3 regions of the Mesorhizobium sp. M0590 genome follow, and region 1 is predicted to be linked to each of the others. Evidence: predicted binding sites of a transcription regulator. Region 1 holds the regulator's gene; each other region holds the start of a gene.
The links. The regulator PhoB, encoded in region 1, activates phosphate uptake and scavenging genes when phosphate is short. The targets are predictions, from matches to a motif close to TGTCATNNANCTGTCAT.
Positions count from the first base shown of each region.

Region 1 (6,646 bases):
TATGGCGCCCATGATGACAAGGCAAGTGACGGCCCCGAGGAACGTCTCGGCCCAGATCGGGCGTAACGGGAAGCGGAACCGCTTGCGCTGCACCCGCCCGTTGAGCAGCATGAACACAACCGCCAGGCACGCGACAATTCCGACGATCCAGCTCCATCGCGCACCGATCGAACCCGTCGGTCCGCCGCCCATCAGCTGGAAAGTGGCATCCAGCGGCGCAATCGTCTGCCCACTGGCGACCCACCATGCGGCACCCCGCCAGACCAGAAGGCCGCCCAGCGTCACGATGAAGGCCGGCACCTCGAGATAAGCGATGATGTATCCCTGGAACGCTCCGATCAGAAGGCCAAGCGCGAGGCCGATGGCCAGCGCCAGGATCCAGATCCAGGGGTTGCCTAATTGCAGACCGACCATTCGCACCAGGAAATGCACCTGCGCAAAACCCATGACCACGCCGATCAGGCCTTCGGCGGAGCCGACCGACAGGTCGATATTGCGCATGACGATAACCAGCACCATTCCGGCGGCCATTATGGCCACGGCCGAAGTCTGCACCGACAGGTTCCAGAGATTGCGTGGCGTCAGGAAGGTCCGGCTGTCGAAGTCGAACGGATTGACGCCGAGCCGTACGCTAGAAATGACATGCAGGCCGACCCAGATGACCAGCAGCGCGCCGACCATGCCGAGCATGCGCGTGTCGAGTTCGGTTGCCTTGAGAAATCGGGCAACAATGCCGAGTTCGGATTCCCGTGCCCGGTCTGTCGTGCTGTCGACCGGCGTGTTGGACGTCGTGTCGGTCATGATGTTTCTCCCGCCGGGTTGCCGTCTGCCGCGGATGCCGGAAGCAGCCTAGAAGTTATCCGCCGGAAGCGGAAAAACAACTCTTGTTGGAAAAACGCCGCGGCGAGCGGCCGCGGCGTTCGGACTTTTCGGAAACGTCGGCTCAGTTGCAGACTGCAACAGTGCCAGCCGTCACCCCGGCGCAGACCTCTTCTTTCTTGATCCAGCCGGCGTCGATGACGACGTTGAGGTTGTCCTTGGTGATGGCGACCGGGGTCAGGAACAACGACTTGACGGTATTGCCGCCGGGCGTGGTGAAATCCTTCACGCCGGCAATGTCGGTCATCTGCTTGCCGTCGGCCAGTTGCGAGGCGATCTCGGCGGCATTCTTGCCGAGCTCGCGCGCATCCTTCCACACCGACACGGTCTGTGTGCCGAGCGCGATGCGGTTCAGCGCGGCGTGGTCGCCGTCCTGGCCCGAAACCGGAACCGATCCGGCCAGCCCTTGCGCCGTCAGCGCGGCGACGACGCCGCCGGCAGTGCCGTCATTAGCGGCGACCACGGCATCGACCTTGTTGTCGTTGGCGGTCAGGAACTGTTCCATGTTCTTCTGAGCGTTGGCCGGCAGCCAGCCGTCCGTATAGGCCTCGCCGACATTCTTGATCTTGCCGCCGTCAATGGCCTCCTTCAGCACCTCCATCGAACCGGCAAACAGGAAATCGGCATTCGGATCGGAACCCGAACCCTTGATGAAGACGTAGTTGCCTTCCGGCTTCACCTTGAAGACTTCGCGGGCCTGCATGCGGCCGACTTCCTTGTTGTCGAAGGTCAGATAGAACACGTCCTTGTTCTCGATCAGCCGGTCATAGCCGACGACCGGGATGCCTTCGTCCAGTGCCTTCTGCACGGCCGGCCCGATGGCCGAGGCGTCCTGCGCCAGGATGATCAGTGCGCTGGCGCCCTGCGAGATCAGGCTCTCGACGTCGGTGAGCTGCTTGCCGGGGTTGGACTGTGCGTCGGCGGAAATATACTTGTCGCCTGCGGCCTCAATGGCCGCCTTCATTGCGGCCTCGTCGGTCTTCCAGCGCTCTTCCTGGAAGTTCGACCAGGAAACGCCGATGACCTTGTCTTTAGCCTGCGCCACCGACGCCAGCGCCAGCGTCATGGCGACACCCGCCAGAATGGCGGTCGTGAATTTCTTCATCATATCCTCCCTGCGCCGCGTACGGCGTGACCAATTGGCTCAAAGACCAGCTTAGAAGCTCTAATTTTTTCGAGCCTCGAAAAAATACTGGCCCGATCTCCGGCTGCTGTCAACATCGATTCTGATGGATTTTGATGACTCTGCGAGTTTTTTCGAGCGTCGGAATAAACGATGACAGCGCCACCTGCATCTGACACTATTTGCCTGCGTCCGACACTATTTGTCGGACATTACCGACGGCTTCCGGTTCATGAGCGGCCGCGGCAACCGGGAGGAAAGCAAAACAATGTCGGTCGGAATCCGCCATGACGATTTGCGCCGGCGCAACCGGGCGATGGTGATCTCGGCGGTGCGCCGGGCCGGCCAGCCATCGCGTACTGAGATCGCAGCTACTACCGGCCTTAGTCATTCGACCATATCGGCGATCTCTTCCGACCTGATACGGGAAGGCATCCTCGCCGAGAGCAAGGCAAGTGAGCCCGTTTCGTTGAAACGCGGTCGTCCGCAGGTCGGCCTCGCCCTCAACCCGGAAGCGGCGGCGGTGCTGACCGTGGTGTTGTCGCTGAATTTCCTGTCGGCCGCCATTATCGACTATACGGGACAGGTGGTCGCCGAGGAACAGCGCCGGCTGGACACGCTGACCATGCCGCGCGACGAGCTGATCCGTGAATGCATGGCCATCGTCCGGCGCCGGCTGCAGGATCCAGACCTTGACGTCCGCAGTGTCGCCCGCATCGCCCTGGCGATTCAGGGCATTACCGACTCCCCTGCACGCGCCATGCTGTGGTCGCCGATCACGCCGCAGACCGACATCGCCTTTGCCGACATGCTGGAGGACGAATTCGGCATCCCGGCAACGGTGGAGAACGACTGCAACATGATGGCGGTGGCTTTGCGCTGGCGCAATCCGGATCGCTATCGCGACGACTTCATCGCCATCCTGCTTTCGCATGGCATCGGCATGGGGCTGGTGCTGAAGGGCGAACTGTTCACCGGGACGCATTCCTCGGGTGGCGAATTTGGCCACATGATCCATCGTCCGGGCGGCGCGCTCTGCCGTTGCGGGCGGCGCGGCTGCATCGAGGCCTATGCCGGCAACTACGCCATCTGGCGCAACGCCAGGCAGATGAGCGAAGAAAGCGAACCGATCGCCGACGTCAGCGACGCCGACATGCGAGCACTGGCGGCCCGGGCGCGCGAGAAAGATGGGCCGGAACGCGAGGCCTACCGCAAGGCCGGCGAAGCGCTGGGTTTCGGTCTCGGCTCGCTGTTCGCGCTGATCGATCCGGCACCGGTCGCGATGGTCGGCGCCAGTGCCGCCGCCTTCGATCTGATCGAGCCGGCCATGCGGAAGGCAATCGCCCAGACCGCCGGCGGCCAGCATTCAGGCTCGATCTCCTTCGATACAGAGCCGAACGAATTGCCGCTGATCCGCGAAGGCTGCGCGATGCGGGCGTTAAGCTTCGTCGACCAGGAGATTTTCGCGCCGGGCGCGCAAATGAGGCCCAGCGTCAGAAAGAACGTAGCCTGACCAGGCGGGTCAATCTTCCCTGATCGCATAGCCGGCACCGCGGATGGTGCGGATGACATCCGGCATCCGGCCGTTGTTGACGGCTTTGCGCAGCCGCCCGACATGCACGTCGACGGTGCGTTCGTCGATGTAGATTGTCTCGCCCCAGACATTATCGAGTAACTGGCTGCGCGAGAAGACACGGCCCGGATGCCGCATCATGAACTCGAGCAGCCGGAATTCGGTCGGCCCGAGCCTGATTTCGCTCTTCTTGCGATAGACCCTGTGCGATTCGCGATCGAGCACGATGTCGCCTACCTTCAGCACGCTGGACAGCACTTCCGGCTTGGCGCGCCGCAGCAGCGCCTTGACCCTGGCCATGAATTCCGGTGTCGAAAACGGTTTGACCAGATAGTCGTCGGCGCCGGTCGAAAGACCGCGCACCCGGTCGCTCTCCTCGCCGCGCGCGGTCAGCATGATGATCGGCAGCCGCTCGGTTTCGGGGCGCACCCGCAACCGACGACAGAGCTCGATGCCGGAAACCGCTGGTATCATCCAGTCGAGCACCAAAAGGTCGGGCACATTCTCCTGCAAACGGATCTCGGCTTCGTCGCCGCGTGTCACCACCTCGACCTGGTAGCCTTCGGATTCGAGATTGTAGCGGAGCAGCACACCCAACGGCTCCTCGTCCTCCACCACCATTATGCGTGGTGCGATCATCGGCTGGGCACCCCCATCATGTCACCGGTGCGGACATTGTCGTTTCGTCCTGCTTCGGACGATTGACCGGCAATTGCTCGCCGGTCAGCACATAATACGCATTTTCGGCGATGTTGGTGACATGGTCGCCGATCCGCTCCAGATTCTTGGCGCAGAACAGCAGGTGCGTGCAAGCGGTGATGTTGCGCGGATCTTCCATCATGTAGGTCAAGAGCTCGCGGAACACGGACGTGTATTTGACGTCGATGCGCTCGTCGGCGGCACGCAGCTTGGCCAACGCGGCCGCATCGCCTGCAGCATATTCCTCGATGACACCCTGCACCTGGATGAGAACCAGCTGCGCCATCGCGTCGATGGAATGCGACAGGTCCCGCGGCGTGGCGCTGAGGCCGACCGCACTCACGCGCTTGGCGATATTCTTGGCAAGATCGCCGATGCGTTCGAGGTCGCCCGCCATGCGGATCGCTCCGACCACATGGCGAAGATCGTGGGCCATCGGCTGGCGTTTGGCGATCAGGGTTATGGCGCGGTCGTCCAGTTCGCGTTGACGCGCATCCATGATGGCGTCGTCGGAAACGACGCGTTGCGCCAGCACGTTGTCGGAATTCAACAGGGCCTTGGTGGCCCCGCCGACCATCGAACCGGCGAGGTCGGCCATGTCGCGGATCAGCTTGCTGATCTGCTCGAGATCCTCGTCGAAAGAAGCGACTGTGTGTTCGCCCATGGTCCTGTCCTCATATGCATGATCGGAACGGCTCAGCCGAAGCGGCCAGTGATGTAGTCCTGCGTGCGCTTCTCGCGGGGCGACGTGAAGATCTTCTCGGTCCGGTCGAACTCGACCAGTTCACCCAGATACATGAAGGCGGTCTGGCGCGACACGCGCGCCGCCTGCTGCATGTTGTGGGTGACGATGACGATCGTGTAGTCGGCTTGCAATTCGTCGATCAGTTCCTCGATCTTGGCAGTCGACAGCGGGTCGAGGGCCGAAGCCGGTTCGTCGAGCAGAATGACTTCCGGCTTCACGGCCACGGTGCGGGCGATACAGAGCCGCTGCTGCTGGCCGCCAGATAGGCTCAAGCCGCTGGCGTTGAGCTTGTCCTTGACCTCGCTCCACAGCGCGGCGCGCTTCAACGCCTGTTCGACGCGGCCGTCCATCTCGGACTTGCCGAGGTTCTCGTAGAGCCTGACGCCGAAGGCGATGTTCTCGTAGATCGACATCGGGAACGGCGTCGGCTTCTGGAACACCATGCCGATCTTGGTCCTGAGGAGGTTGAGATCCTGCGACCGGTCGAGAATGTTCTTGCCGTCGAGCAGCACCTGGCCCTCGGCCGTCTGTTTTGGGTAGAGCTCATAGATGCGGTTGAACACACGCAGCAGCGTCGATTTCCCGCAGCCCGAAGGGCCGATGAAGGCCGTGACACTGCGCTCAGGCAGCGACAGGCTGATGTCCTTCAGCGCCTTGCTCTGGCCGTAGTAGAAGTTGAGATTCTTGACCTCGATCTTCGTCTTCTCGGCGACCGTTTCGGCCATCGTCATGTCTGGGGACAACATCTGTGTCATCTGTCCTCTCTGCGTCCGGTAAGGCTGCGGGCGAGGATGCTCAAGCCCAGAACCGTCAGGGTGATTATGAGTGCGCCGGTCCACGCCAGTTGCTGCCATTCCTCGTAAGGGCTGAGAGCGAACTGGAAGATGGTCACCGGCAGGCTGGCCATCGGCGCGTTGATATTGCTGCTCCAGAACTGGTTGTTGAGCGCGGTGAAGAGCAGCGGCGCCGTCTCGCCGGAAATGCGTGCTATCGCCAGCAATATGCCGGTGACGATGCCGGACAATGCGGCGCGGTAGGCGACCGAACGGATCACCACCCAGCGTGGCGCGCCGATCGCGGCACCGGCTTCACGCAACGCGTTCGGCACCAGGTTGAGCATGTCTTCAGTGGTGCGCACGACCACCGGAATGACCAGGATGGCAAGCGCAACGGCGCCGGCAATGGCCGAGAAATGTCCCATTGGCCGCACCATCAGCTCATAGACAAACAAGCCGATGATGATCGACGGCGCCGACAACAGGATGTCGTTGATGAAGCGGACGACGGTGGTGATGCGCGAAAAGCGTCCATACTCGGCCATGTAGGTTCCCGCCAGCACGCCGATCGGCGTGCCGACGACAACGGCGATGATCGTCATCAGCAGGCTGCCCGCGATGGCATTGAGCAGGCCGCCGGCCTCGCCCGGTGGTGGCGTCATCTCGGTGAAGACCGCGAGCGAAAGCCCGGCTGTGCCCTTATAGACCAGTGCGCCGAGAATGAGCGCCAGCCAGGCAAGCCCGATGCCGGCGGCGACGACGCAAAGCGCCATCATCACCGAATTCCTGGCTTTGCGGCGGCTGTGGAGCGATGAGGATGTCGACATCGGTCAGGCTCCCGTACGGGCGTC
Region 1 covers NZ_JAMYQN010000001.1:219,033-225,678, forward strand. Annotated here, with positions in the region: gene NKI52_RS01090 (sugar ABC transporter permease) at 1-801, opposite strand, end outside; gene xylF (D-xylose ABC transporter substrate-binding protein) at 944-1,984, opposite strand; gene NKI52_RS01100 (ROK family protein) at 2,271-3,515, shown strand; gene phoB (phosphate regulon transcriptional regulator PhoB) at 3,525-4,214, opposite strand; gene phoU (phosphate signaling complex protein PhoU) at 4,231-4,938, opposite strand; gene pstB (phosphate ABC transporter ATP-binding protein PstB) at 4,971-5,774, opposite strand; gene pstA (phosphate ABC transporter permease PstA) at 5,771-6,622, opposite strand; gene pstC (phosphate ABC transporter permease subunit PstC) at 6,626-6,646, opposite strand, start outside.

Region 2 (6,646 bases), on a different contig from region 1:
GTATTCGGCGACGGTCAGTGTCTTGATGTCGCCGGTGCCGCGCTCGTCGAGATTGCCGGCGCTGGCGTGATGGGTTGCGTGGGCGCGGCGCCAGCAATCGTAGGGCGTCAGCGTCAGCACGCCAAGGACGCGGCCGATCCAGTCGTCGGCATAGCGATTGGCAAAGAAGGAGCCGTGGCCGCAATCGTGCTGGATCATGAAGATCCGCACCAGAAAGCCGGCGGCTGGAAGGATGAGGACCAGACCCCACCAATGGCCATAGGCATAAGCGGCCGAGGACAATGTCCACAGCGTGGCGAAGGGGATGAGGGTGATGGCGAGTTCGACGGCGCTGCGACGCCTGTCGGGCTTTTTATAGCGCGACAGGATTTTCAACCAGGCGCGCTTGCTGTTTGCCACAGCTTCGGGGGAAATCATGTTCATCATGAAACATAGGCGGAGCAGCGCGCTGCCGCAAGCCGGCGATCACGCAAAGTTACTGCGGGTAAATGTCGCGCGATGGCGAGGAATTGATGGCCGCAGTCGCCGGGCGCACGGCCTGCAATGGTGTCTACCGACGGCGCCCGCCTGCGACCACCTTGGCTTCCACGCCGTCCAGGCGGTCGAGCAATTCCTTCAGACGGTCGGGAATATCGGACTCCGTGCGGAAGGCCGGCAAGGTGCGCAGAAAGCGCTTGGTCGCCTCGGTGCCGAGCTGGCGCCGGATATCGGCGGCGAGCCCATCGCGTTTTTCGCCATTCCTGCGGGGCATCATCCAAAATCCTGTGTCGGCTTCGAAACTCTTCCAAGGGAGGAATGGTTCCCGCATTGTAGTGTCCCGGCAAGCAAAGACGTCGGGTACGGTAAAGTTTGAATTAAAATCGAAAGGTCTGCGCCGTCCGCCATCAATCAGCGACAGCGGCTGCAGTATCGCTTGCCCCTTGATTTTTGGCCGCTAAACCTCGATATCGGGCGCAAATCCACACCATTCGAAAATGACGGGAAACGGCGATGAGCGACCAGGCAAAAGACGAACGCGCGCCCGATGAAGCCGAGAAGACCGAGGCTGCCGCGGAGCCAAGGGAAGGTGGCGTCGACGGCGACTATGAAGCGCTTGTGCGGCTTCTGAAGGAAAACGAAGAGCTGAAGGATCGCGCGCTGCGCGTCGCGGCCGACATGGAGAACTTGCGTCGCCGCACCGCCCGCGACGTCCACGACGCGCGCGCCTATGCGGTTGCCAATTTTGCCCGCGACATGCTTTCGGTGTCAGACAATCTGCGCCGTGCGCTGGATGCCATCCCGGAGGAGGCCAAGGCTTCGGGCGATGCCGGCTTCAAGGCGCTGATCGACGGCGTCGAGATCACCGAGCGCGCCATGCTGTCGGCGCTGGAACGCCACGGCGTGAAGAAGCTCGAGCCCGAGGGCGAGAAATTCGATCCGAATTTCCACCAGGCGATGTTCGAGGTGCCCAATCCCGACGTACCGGCCAACACGGTCGTGCAGGTCGTGCAGCCCGGCTATTCGATCGGCGAGCGTGTTCTGCGGCCCGCCATGGTCGGCGTCGCTAAGGGCGGCCCCAAGCATGTGGCGAGCGAAGCGCCAGTCGAGCCGGGGCCGGTCAACGAGCAGGCTGAGAAAGATGCGTGAATGGGTGAATGGTCAATAGTGAATGGTTAGTAGTGAGTAGCCAATTGCTGCTCCAGCAGTCAGTGCTATGTTCTATTCACTATTCACTATTCACTATTCACTATTCACTATTCACGCCGCAAACCGCTGCGCTTCTCCACCATAATAATTGACGTAGCGGGCACCGATCTCCTTGACCGGCATCACCACGAACACGTCGACCGTCGAGAATTCACGGTCGATGACGCAACCGTCGCCAATGCGCGCGCCGACGCGCAGATAGCCCTTGACCAGTGGCGGCATCGCGGCGATCGCCGCCTTGGTATTGACCGCCTCGATCGGCATCAGATCCATGGAACAATAGCGCCCGGCGACGGCACGCACGTCCCAGGATGAATTCGTCCGGCAGTGGTGGGCAAGATAGGTCAGCGCCTCTGCATGTGCCGCCGGCACGGTGCCGTGGAACGACGCGCAGCCGGTCATCACGCCGATGCCGTAATGATTGATATAGGCCCAGATGCCTTGCCACAGCGCCTCGATGGTGCGCTTCGAGCGGTATTCCGGCAGAACGCAGGAGCGGCCGAGCTCGAGGAAGCGCTGGCCGGGATGCCGCGCGATCAGCTTGGTCAGCTCGAATTCACCTTCGGAATAGAAACCGCCGGCGGCCGCGGCAATCTCCTGCCGCAGCAGGCGGTAGGTGCCGACGATGCGGCGATGCTCGGGGCCGGAAAGCGAAGTATCGAAGACCAGCAGATGATCGCAGACGGGATCGAAGCGGTCGGCATCGCGGCGGTCCTGCATCTGAAACAGGTCCTTCCTGGCGCCAAGCTCGTCGTAGAACACCCGGTAGCGCACTTCCTGCGCGGCAGCGATCTCGGCCTCGTTGCGGGCGAGCCGCACTTCGAGATTGCCGATGCGGCCGAGCGATGCGCCTTTTATGACGGCATCGGCGTTCCGGCCGACGAGCAAAGGCCCGCTGGCGTTCGGCCGAGCATCACATTCCGGCATGACTGTATGCACGAGTGATTCTCCTTCGAGCCATCCCTCTTGGCACGGGGATACGGTGTAGGTGCAACAGGATTGTGACAGTACCGTGATACGGCTCTGCGGGCAATACTTCGTCGGCTGGGCAATCTATCAACCGTCTATGTTGTGCCTCAGGCGGCCGCTTGCCCTTCGACCGCATGAACCAGGGCATCGGGGTCGAGCGGCTTGGTGACGAAGCCGCTGGCACCGTGAGCGAGCACGGCGTGGCGGGTCTTTTCCTGGCTGTCGGCCGACAGCACCATGATCGGCACCGGCGGCACCGCGGTCTCCTCCTCATGGCGGCGGATGGCGGCGATGGCGTCCAGACCGTCCATGACAGGCATGTGCAAGTCCATCAGCACCACGTCGTAGCGGTGCTTGTGGCCGGTGCTGATGACCGCCTCGACCGCGGCCTTGCCGTTGCCGACCACTTTCACGCGATGCCCGGCCTTCAGCAGCGTGGCGCGGGCCAGCATGGCGTTGATGTCGTTGTCCTCGGCGATCAGCACCGACAGGCCCTGCTGGCGGGCGCCAATGGCGTGCCCCGCCTGCGCGCCGCGCCTTTGCAGTTGCGGCTCGGCGATGACCGGTGCATGGCTGGTCAAAAGCACGCGCAGCAATGTCTCGCCGCGCACCGGCCTCGCAAGGAAGGTGGCGTAACCATTGGCACGGAACTCGCCAAGCATGCCGCGGTCGGTCGGCGCGATCAGCGTCACTGCCTCGCAATCGGCAAATCCGCTCTGGCGCAGGCGCCTGAGCAGCCTGCCGTCGCTTTGCTCCATGGCAGCATCGATCAGAAGCACGTCACAGCCCTCGGCGAAAGCGGTGGCCTGGGCGGCGGCGGTGGCCAGATCGACCGTGCCGCCATTGGCGCGAATGGTGCGGGCGAGGGCTTCGGCCTCGACCAGGTTCTTCGACACGATCACCGCATGCCGGCCCGACAGCGCGTCCTGGCGGATCTGCGGCGCCTCGACGGCGGAAATAGCGGGAATATCGAAGACGAATTCGGACCCCTGGCCAAGCCGGCTCGACACAGAGATAGTGCCGCCCATGGCGGTCACCAGGCGCTTGGAAATGGCGAGACCGAGGCCGGCACCGCCATGCGCACGGGTCGAGGTGCCGTCAGCCTGTTCGAAGTCCTCGAAGATGCGCTCCATGTCCTCCTCGCGCAGACCGGGGCCGGTATCAGCGATGGTGAAGCGGATGCGGTCGGTGGTTTCGGTGCGGACGCGGGCGATGCTTGCCAGGACGCCGCCGCTGTCGGTGAACTTGACGGCGTTGCCGATGAGATTGAGCAGCACCTGCCTGACCCTGCCGGGGTCGGCGGTGATCAGCTGCGGCACGTCGGGTTCGACATGGCAGCCGAGGCCGATATCCTTGGCAAAAGCCCGCGCCGCCAAGAGTTCGATGACGTTGTCGGCGATCTCACGCACCGACATCGGCTGCGGTTCGGGATCGAAGCGGCCGGCCTCGATCTTCGAGTAATCGAGCAGGTCCTCGATCAGCGCCAGCAGCGCGCTGGCCGAGGTCGAGATGGCGCCGACATAGGTCCGCTGCTCGGGCGAAAGGCTGGTGTCGGCGAGAAGCCGGGCCATGCCCATGATGCCGTTCATCGGAGTGCGGATCTCGTGGCTGACGGTGGCGAGGAAGCGCGATTTGGCCTGGCTCGCATATTCGGCCCGCTCGCGGGCGGTGATCAGCGAGGATTCGGCGCGCTTGCGAGCGGTGATGTCGCGGGCGATGGCGCGATGCGAAACGGCGCCGCTGTCCTTGTCGCGCACCGACAGCTCGATCCAAGAGAACCAGCGTGGGCCGTCCGGCGTGCGAATGGCGACGTCGGTGGAACTCAGGCATTCATGGTCGGAAAACGCGGCGTCGGGGACGATGCCGACATCGATGCCTAGTTCGGCCAGGGTCTTGCCGGCAAGGTCGCGCTGGTCGGTTTCGACAAGGTCGGCGAAAACCTTGTTGGCGTAGACAATGTGGCCGTCGCGGTCACGATGGACGACGAGATCGCCGAGTGCATCGATCAGCCCGCGAAAGCGCTCCTCGCTCTCCTGCATCTCCCACATGCGGTCGGCCAGCGTCTCGATTTCGGCGCGGCTGCGGGCGGTCGTGGCATCGAGCAGGGCCACCGCGCGGCGCTCGGTGCGCCTGTTGCGCAGATGCATGGCGAGCCCGGCGATGGCTGTCGCCAAAAGGCCGATGGTGATGAAGATCGGCGCCCCGGTCAGATGCGAAAAGCCTGCCAGCACGACGATGGCGACGAGCGTCAGGAAGGGCAGGCCTTCGCGGTTGGAGGCCGGCAGTTCCGGCGCCAGCGGTGGCGCGTCGACAAGCTGCCGTCCTGGCGCCGCGGGGGCCGTCCCGTCGGCCCGTTCGGCTGGTTCCGCCTCTCTGATGCCGGGTTCCGCAATCATACGGAACTCCTGCCAGAGAGAGCTTATCGAAGGTTGTGGTTGATCGCTCGAATTTTAGCGGTCACGCTCTTTTTTATCCCTTGGGGGCTCACATATCCACCACCACGCGGCCGCGGATCTTGCCCTCGACGATGTCATGCGCGGCGCCGATGATGCCGTCGAAGCCGATGCTCGTCGACAGGCTGGCAAGCTTTGCGTGGTCAAGATCGGCGCCGATGCGGCGCCAGGCCTCGAGGCGGACCGCCTTCGGCGCCATCACCGAATCGATGCCGAGCAGCGAGACGCCGCGCAGGATGAAGGGGGCGACGCTTGCCGGCAGGTCCATGCCGCCGGCGAGGCCGCAAGCGGCGACGGCGCCGCCATAGGAGGTCATCGACAGAACGTTGGCCAGCGTGTGACTGCCGACCGCATCGACGCCGCCGGCCCAGCGTTCCTTGGCGAGCGGTTTTGCCGGCTGGGTGAGCTCGTCGCGTGAAATCACTTCCGCGGCGCCGAGGTCGATCAGATAGGGACTTTCGGCAGCGCGGCCGGTCGAGGCGATGACGTGATAGCCGAGGCTGGACAGGATCGAGACCGCGACCGAGCCGACGCCACCGGCAGCGCCCGTCACCACCACCGGGCCGCGGTCGGGCACGATGCCGTGGCGCTCCAGCGCGATGACGCAAAGCATGGCGGTGTAGCCGGCGGTGCCGACCGCCATCGCATCATGCGGGCTCATGCCGTCCGGCAACGGCACCAGCCAGTCGCCCTTGACGCGAGCGCGCCCTGCAAAGGCGCCGAAATGCGTCTCGCCGACGCCCCAGCCGTTCAATATGACCTTTTCACCCTTGCGCCAGTCAGGATTGGAAGACGAGATGACGGTGCCGGCGAAATCGATGCCCGGCACCAGCGGCCAGCGGCGGATTACCGGCGCCTTGCCGGTAATTGCAAGACCGTCCTTGTAGTTCACCGTCGTCGCCTCGACCGCGACGGTGACGTCGCCCTCCATCAGGTCTGCCTCGGTAAGCTCGGTCACCGCGACTGACTGGTTTTTCTCGGCGTCACGCGAAACGAGGATGGCTTTGAAGGTTTCGGGCATTTTTTCTCCTCGGGCTTGCAGATCAGAATGTGCGGCGCCAGGCGAGTGAGGTCAATCGCTCGACGCTCCGCGCCGCCAGCCAATGAGTTCGTCGAAGACGACCAGCACGGCACCGACCGAAATGAAGGCATCGGCGAGGTTGAAGATCGCGAAGGACCAGACCGGCGTGTGAAACAGAATATAGTCGATGACATGACCGTAGATAGCGCGGTCGATCAGATTGCCGAGCGCGCCGCCGACGATCAGCGCGAAGCCGATGCGGGCAAGCAGGTGGCCCGGCGGCGTGCGGGCCGCAAGGTAGAGCACGAAAGCGACCACCACAACCGCGACGACCACCAGGCCGGTGTCGCCGAAGGACGAAAACAGCGAAAACGCGATGCCGGTGTTGTAGGTGCGGTACAGCGCCAGGAAAGGCAGGAGATCGAGCTTTTCCTGAAAGGCAAGGCCGGTCTCGACCAGATATTTCAGCCACTGGTCGAGCGCTATCGCGGCGACAACCAGAAAAGCGTAGGGGCTC
Region 2 covers NZ_JAMYQN010000008.1:77,306-83,951, forward strand. Annotated here, with positions in the region: gene NKI52_RS15280 (fatty acid desaturase) at 1-423, opposite strand, end outside; gene NKI52_RS15285 (hypothetical protein) at 551-754, opposite strand; gene grpE (nucleotide exchange factor GrpE) at 991-1,626, shown strand; gene olsB (l-ornithine N(alpha)-acyltransferase) at 1,738-2,613, opposite strand; gene NKI52_RS15300 (PAS domain-containing hybrid sensor histidine kinase/response regulator) at 2,763-5,051, opposite strand; gene acuI (acrylyl-CoA reductase (NADPH)) at 5,140-6,129, opposite strand; gene lspA (signal peptidase II) at 6,181-6,646, opposite strand, start outside.
Region 2: the regulator PhoB is predicted to act here: its motif matches at 2,677-2,693, upstream of olsB (l-ornithine N(alpha)-acyltransferase).

Region 3 (6,646 bases), on a different contig from region 1:
CCAGATCGCCGACCTGCGCATCAAGACGCCGACGCGCGGCGCGCTGGCCTCCAGCCTGTCCGGCGGCAACCAGCAGAAGATCGTCATCGGCAAATGGCTCGCCCACGGCGCCAAGCTATTCATCTTCGATGAGCCGACTGTCGGCGTCGATGTCGGCACCAAGGCCGAGATCTACCGCCTGTTCGGCGCGCTGTTGTCCAAGGGAGCCGGCATCATCCTGATCTCGTCCTACCTGCCCGAGGTCTATGAGCTCGCCGACACGCTGCACGTGTTCCGGCGCGGCAAGCTGGTGGCCACGCACGGCTTTCGTACCGCTGACCACGAGGAGATCCTCACCCAGGCGCTGGCCGAGAAACAAGAAAAACCGGGAGGACGGATATGAGCACCGAGGCGATCGCTGCCGAAAGGCCGAAACGCAACTACAACGCCCTGTTCGGGCTGACACTGCTGGCGCTGCTGGTTCTTTTATGGATCATCCTGTCGGTGGCGACGCCGAGCTTCGCCTCCGCCAACAACATCTCCAACCTGTTGCGGCAAGGGTCGATGATCGCCATCCTGGCGGTCGGCCAGACCTTCGTCATCATCACCGGCGGCATCGACCTTTCCGTCGGCGCCGTGGTCGGCTTCGCCACCGTCATCGTCGCGATGCTGATCAACGCCGGCACACCGGTTTTCCTCGCCATCCTGATCACCTTGCTGGTCGGCGTCGCCATCGGCATGTTCCATGGGTTCGGCATCGTCAAGATGGGCCTGCCGCCCTTCATCATCACCCTGGCAACGCTGACCTCGCTGCGCGGCATCGGTCTGTTGATGACCAATGGCAACTCGATCTCGATCAACAACGACGCCTTCCAGACGTTCTCGCGCAGTTCCTTCGCCGGCGTCCCCAATCTGTTCTGGATGGTGATCCTGGTCGGCATCCCAGCCTACATCTTCCTGCACCACAGCCGCTGGGGCCGCTATCTGTTCTCGGTCGGCTCCAACGCCGAGGCGTCGCGCCTGTCAGGCGTCAACGTCCAGCGCACCATCTACATGGCCTACACGCTGTCGGGCCTGTGTGCGGCCTTCGTCGGCGTGCTGCTTGCCTCGCGCATCGGCATCGGCAATCCGACGCAGGCCGAGGGCTGGGAATTGCAGGCGATCGCCTCCTCGGTGATAGGCGGCACCTCGCTGTTCGGCGCTGTCGGCTCCGTGCACGGACCGCTGCTCGGCGCCTTCATCCTTGCCACCATCAACAACGGCGCCAATCTGCTCAACGTCAACGCCTTCTGGCAGCGCATCATCACCGGCGTGCTGATCATCGTCATCGTCTATTTCGACGGGCTGCGCCGCCGCGGCAAATAGACTGCCTCCCAACAACCGCCGGCCTCGCGACAGCAGGGCCGGCGGTGCCATGAACCGACTGGATTGAAGCATGAAAGCCGTCGTCTGCCGCTCGCCCGGCGAACTTGTCCTCGAAGATCGTCCGGCGCCTGGCGCGCCCCCCGCCGGCTGGGCGCTGGTCGCCGTCAGCCATGTCGGCATCTGCGGCACCGACTATCACATCTTCGAAGGCAAGCACCCGTTCCTCGCCTATCCCCGCATCATGGGCCACGAGGTTTCCGGCACCGTGATCGAGGTTGGCGAGGACGTCGATCTCGCCGTCGGCGAAGCGGTGATCGTCAATCCCTATCTCGCCTGCGGCAAATGCATCGCCTGCCGGCAAGGCAAGCCGAATTGCTGCGTCAGGATCGAGGTGCTCGGCGTCCACCGCGACGGCGCCATGTGCGAGCAGATCCTGGTGCCGGCGCAAAATCTTTATCCGGCAAACGGCCTGTCGCTGGCCGATGCCGCCGCCGTCGAATTCCTGGCGATCGGCGCCCATGCCGTGCGGCGCTCGCTCGCTGATCCAGGTGCGCGCACACTGGTCATCGGCGCAGGCCCGATCGGGCTCGGCACGGCGCTGTTCGCCCGCATCGCCGGGCTCGACGTGACGCTGCTCGACATGAGTGCGGAGAGGCTGGGTTTCGCCGAAAGCGAACTCGGCTTCGCGACCCTCGACGGCTCGCGGGGCGCTGCTGCCGACCTGGTGCGGGAAGCAACCGGCGGCGACGGCTTCGACGTGGTTTTCGATGCCACCGGCAACACCCGGTCGGTGCAGTCGGCCTTCGCCCATGTCGCGCACGGCGGGGCGCTGGTCCTGGTCAGCGTCGTCAAGGACGACATCGCCTTTTCCGATCCCGAATTCCACAAGCGCGAGATGATGCTGATCGGCAGCCGCAACGCCCTGCGTGCCGATTTCGATCATGTCGCCGCCTCGATTCGCAACGGCGCGCTGCCGCTGGCAAAGCTGGTCACCCACCGCACCACGCTTGGCGAGACGCCGCACGACCTCGCCCGCTGGGCGCATGAGAAGTCCGGCCTGATCAAGGCCGTCATTCAAGTCGGATGATGCCAGGGCTGCCGCATCTCAGAGCGCCGACAATTTGAGCTCGATCCGCTCGGCCGGGAAGCGCGACTCCGAAAACTGTATCGGCTGACCGTCGGGCGTGACGTTGACGGCGACCGTCACCAGCACGATGGCGCCGGGCTGCAGCTCGAGGTCCGCAAGGTCGGCGGCATCGGCATGGCGCGCCGACAGCACGGTCGATTGCCTGAGATAGTCGTCGATGCCGAAACGTGCCAGCGATGCGGTGATCGAACCGGTTTCCGCCATGGCGGCATCGATGCCGGCAAAGCGCCTGGCATCGAACCAGCCGGCCGCGCGGGACACCGGCATTCCATCGGCTTCGCCGCGCGTTTCCAGGCGTATCACATCGGCCCCCGTCGCAAGGCCTAAGCCCTCTGCGACACGACGGTCGGCCGGCTCGATCGATGACGCGAGCAAGGTGATATGCCGCTCGGACGCCTGTCCTTGCAATCCCTCGGAAAAGCGGGTGCGGGCGCCGATCGGATAAGACAGCCGCTTGCGCGACAGCACGAAGGTGCCGCGCCCTTGCTCCGCCCTGAGCACGCCCTCCTGCACCAGCGCTGCGATAGCGCTGCGCACCGTGTGGCGGTTGACGCCATAGCGTCCGGCCAACGCGATCTCCGGCGGCAGCGCGGCATTCTCGGGAAAATCGCCGGCGGCGATCGAATGCAGGATCTGGTCGGCGATCTGCCGCCACAGCGCGACACCGCTGCGCCGCTCGATGCTGTTGGCTTGTCCGATCATCTCCCGCCCCAATTCCTTGCGCCGATCTTTTGGCCCGTGTCACGTGCCCGTCATGGACACGCGCTAGATAATGGATATAATTTGTATAGTTGTCTATATCAATAGACAAAATGAACGCAGACGAGGAGCACCGCCATGCGAGGACGGGAAGCGCGAGAGCAGGCCGAGCGCAAGGCCGTGATGGCGACGCTGGCGCAATCGGCCGGCGACGACATCGTCCGCCTCTGGGACGAAGCCGGCCTGCCTTGCGAAGCGGAACTTCTGCGTGGCCCCGAAACCGGCCTGGTTACGGTACGCGGCCGCATCGGCGGCGGTGGTGCCCCTTTCAATGTCGGCGAGGCGACGGTCACCCGTGCCACGGTGCGGCTTGCGTCCGGCCATGTCGGCCACTGCTACGCGCTCGGCCGCGACAAGCAGAAGGCAAGGCTGGCGGCAATCGCCGATGCGCTGTGGCAGGACCCGGCCCACCGCAATGAGGTCGAGATCAGGATCGTTGCGCCATTGCAGGCGGCACTGGCCAAGGCGCGTGAACAGCGCCGCGCCGAGACGGCGGCGACCAAGGTCGATTTCTTCACCATGGTGCGCGGAGAAGACTGATGGATATCGCCGCTCAATCCATTGAAGGCGGCTTCGCCGATCCGGTATTCAATGCCCAGACCGTATTCCGTGCCGTGATGGACGCGATGGCGCGGCCGGGCAGCGTCCAGCCCTTGCCGGCCCTTGCCCACCCACCGGCGCCGCTGTCGGCCACCGCCGGCGCCGTTGCGCTGGCGCTGTGCGACAACGACACGCCGCTCTGGCTCGACCCGGCTTTGCAGGTGTCGGCGGTGAAATCCTGGCTTGGCTTCCATACCGGCGCGCCGCTGGCCAACACCCCGGCCGACGCGCATTTCGCGCTGATCGCCACGCCGGCCGAGATGATGGCGCTCGACGGGTTTTCGCAAGGCACCCAGGATTATCCCGATCGCTCCACGACGCTGATCCTCGAGGTCGGCGATCTCATCTCCGGCGCTGCGCTGCTGCTCGAAGGCCCGGGCATCGAGAAGACGGCGACGATCGCGCCGGCGCAAATGCCGCGCCATTTCGTCGAGCAATGGAAGCAGAACAACCAGCGTTTTCCGCGTGGCGTCGATATCATCCTCGCCACGTTCGACGCAATTGCCTGCCTGCCGCGCACGACGCGCATCAAGATGATGGAGGCGTAGCATGTATGTTGCGGTAAAGGGTGGCGAGACGGCCATTCGCAATGCTCACAAACTGCTCGCCGACCGCCGGCGCGGCGACCGTTCGGTGCCCGCACTTCGTCTAGACCAGATCGTCGAGCAGCTGGCGCTCGGCGTCGACCGGGTGATGAGCGAAGGTTCGCTCTACGACAGGGAACTGGCGGCATTGGCGATCGTCCAGGCGCGCGGCGACATGATCGAGGCGATCTTCCTGGTTCGCGCCTATCGCACCACGCTGCCGCGTTTCGGCTACACCAGGGCGATCGACACCGGCACGATGCTGGTCGAGCGGCGGGTGTCGGCGACCTACAAGGATCTGCCCGGCGGCCAGTTGCTCGGCCCGACTTTCGACTACACCCACCGGCTGCTCGATCCCGAACTTGCTGCCGGCGGCGATGTCGCCGAGCCGGAACAGCGTGCAGGCGAGGCGGAGGCGATGCCGCGCGTCTCGGCCATCCTCGCCCGCGAAGGCCTGATCGAGCCCGACGGCGACATGCCCGGCGATCATGTCCCCGGCGACATCACCCGTGAGCCGCTCGAATTCCCGATGGCGCGTGACATCCGCCTGCAGGCGCTGTCGCGCGGCGACGAGGGGTTTCTGCTGGCGCTCGGCTATTCCACCCAGCGCGGCTACGCGCGCAACCATCCCTTCGTCGGCGAGGTTCGCATCGGCGAGGTCGAACTGGAACTGGACGTGCCGGAACTGCCCTTTGCCGTGCCGCTCGGCAGCATCCGCGTCACCGAATGCCAGATGGTCAACCAGTTCAAGGGCTCGGCCAAGGCGCCGCCGCAATTCACCCGCGGCTACGGCCTCGTCTTCGGCCAGAGCGAGCGCAAGGCGATGGCCATGGCACTATGCGACCGCGCGCTGCGCGCCTCGGAGTTGGGTGAGGATGTCATCGCCGCCGCGCAGGACGAGGAGTTCGTCATCTCGCATTCCGACAATGTCCAGGCGACCGGCTTCGTCGAGCATCTGAAGCTGCCGCATTATGTCGACTTCCAGGCCGAGCTCGACCTCGTGCGCCGCATGCGCACCGAGCACGACGCCCGCGAAAATGCCGGCAAGGGCGAAGAGAAGAGGCAGGCAGCGGAATGACTTCAGTTAGCTCCACCACCGTGACCTCCCCCGTCTGGGGAATGGCCTCCGGATCCGCCGTAACCGCTACTGCCGCCAATGGTCTCGCCTTGCGCGCCTTCCCTCGGCTCAGGAAGAACATTCTTCGAAGCACAAAGGCAACCACCCCGACGAACACCAGCAACAGGATTCCGAGGCGCATCCATCCGGTCGGGGTCATCGGAGCCCAGCCCCTTTTCCGTGTCTTGGAACTCAATTCGGTAGCACAGAGCGGAAGCGATCGCCATGACCGACATCGCCACCTACAACTTCGCCTATCTTGACGAACAGACCAAGCGGATGATCCGTCGGGCGATCCTCAAGGGCATCGCCATTCCTGGCTATCAGGTGCCGTTCGCCTCGCGCGAAATGCCGATGCCCTATGGTTGGGGCACCGGCGGCGTCCAGGTCACCGCTTCGATCATTGGCCCGGACGATGTGCTCAAGGTCATTGACCAGGGCGCCGACGACACCACCAATGCCGTCTCGATCCGCGCCTTCTTCAAGAAGGTCGCCAATGTCGCGGTCACCACCGAGACGGCCAAGGCGACCATCATCCAGACGCGCCACCGCATCCCTGAATATCCGCTGAGTGCCGGTCAGGTGCTGGTCTACCAGGTGCCCATCCCCGAGCCGCTGCGCTTCCTCGAGCCGCGGGAAACGGAGACGCGCAAAATGCATGCGCTGGAGGAATACGGCCTTATGCATGTGAAGCTCTACGAGGACATCGCCAGGCACGGCCGCATCGCCACCACCTACGCCTACCCGGTCAAGGTTGAGGGCCGCTATGTGATGGATCCCTCGCCGACGCCGAAATTCGACAATCCGAAGATGCACCGTTCGCCGGCTCTGCAATTGTTCGGCGCCGGCCGCGAAAAGCGCATCTATGCGCTGCCGCCGTTCACCGATGTGGTCAGCCTCGACTTCGAGGACCATCCCTTCGAGGTGCAGACCTTCGACCAGCCCTGCGCACTGTGCGCGGCCGAGAACGTCTATCTCGACGAGGTCATCCTCGACGACCATGGCGGCCACATGTTCGTCTGCTCCGATACCGATTATTGCGAGAAGCGGCGCAACGCCCCTACCTCCCCCTTGTGGGGAGGTCGCGCCGAAGGC
Region 3 covers NZ_JAMYQN010000008.1:20,052-26,697, reverse strand. Annotated here, with positions in the region: gene NKI52_RS15070 (sugar ABC transporter ATP-binding protein) at 1-382, shown strand, start outside; gene NKI52_RS15065 (ABC transporter permease) at 379-1,344, shown strand; gene NKI52_RS15060 (zinc-binding alcohol dehydrogenase family protein) at 1,415-2,431, shown strand; gene phnF (phosphonate metabolism transcriptional regulator PhnF) at 2,450-3,193, opposite strand; gene phnG (phosphonate C-P lyase system protein PhnG) at 3,329-3,790, shown strand; gene phnH (phosphonate C-P lyase system protein PhnH) at 3,790-4,398, shown strand; gene NKI52_RS15040 (carbon-phosphorus lyase complex subunit) at 4,400-5,512, shown strand; gene NKI52_RS15035 (alpha-D-ribose 1-methylphosphonate 5-phosphate C-P-lyase PhnJ) at 5,777-6,646, shown strand, end outside.
Region 3: the regulator PhoB is predicted to act here: its motif matches at 3,231-3,247, upstream of phnF (phosphonate metabolism transcriptional regulator PhnF).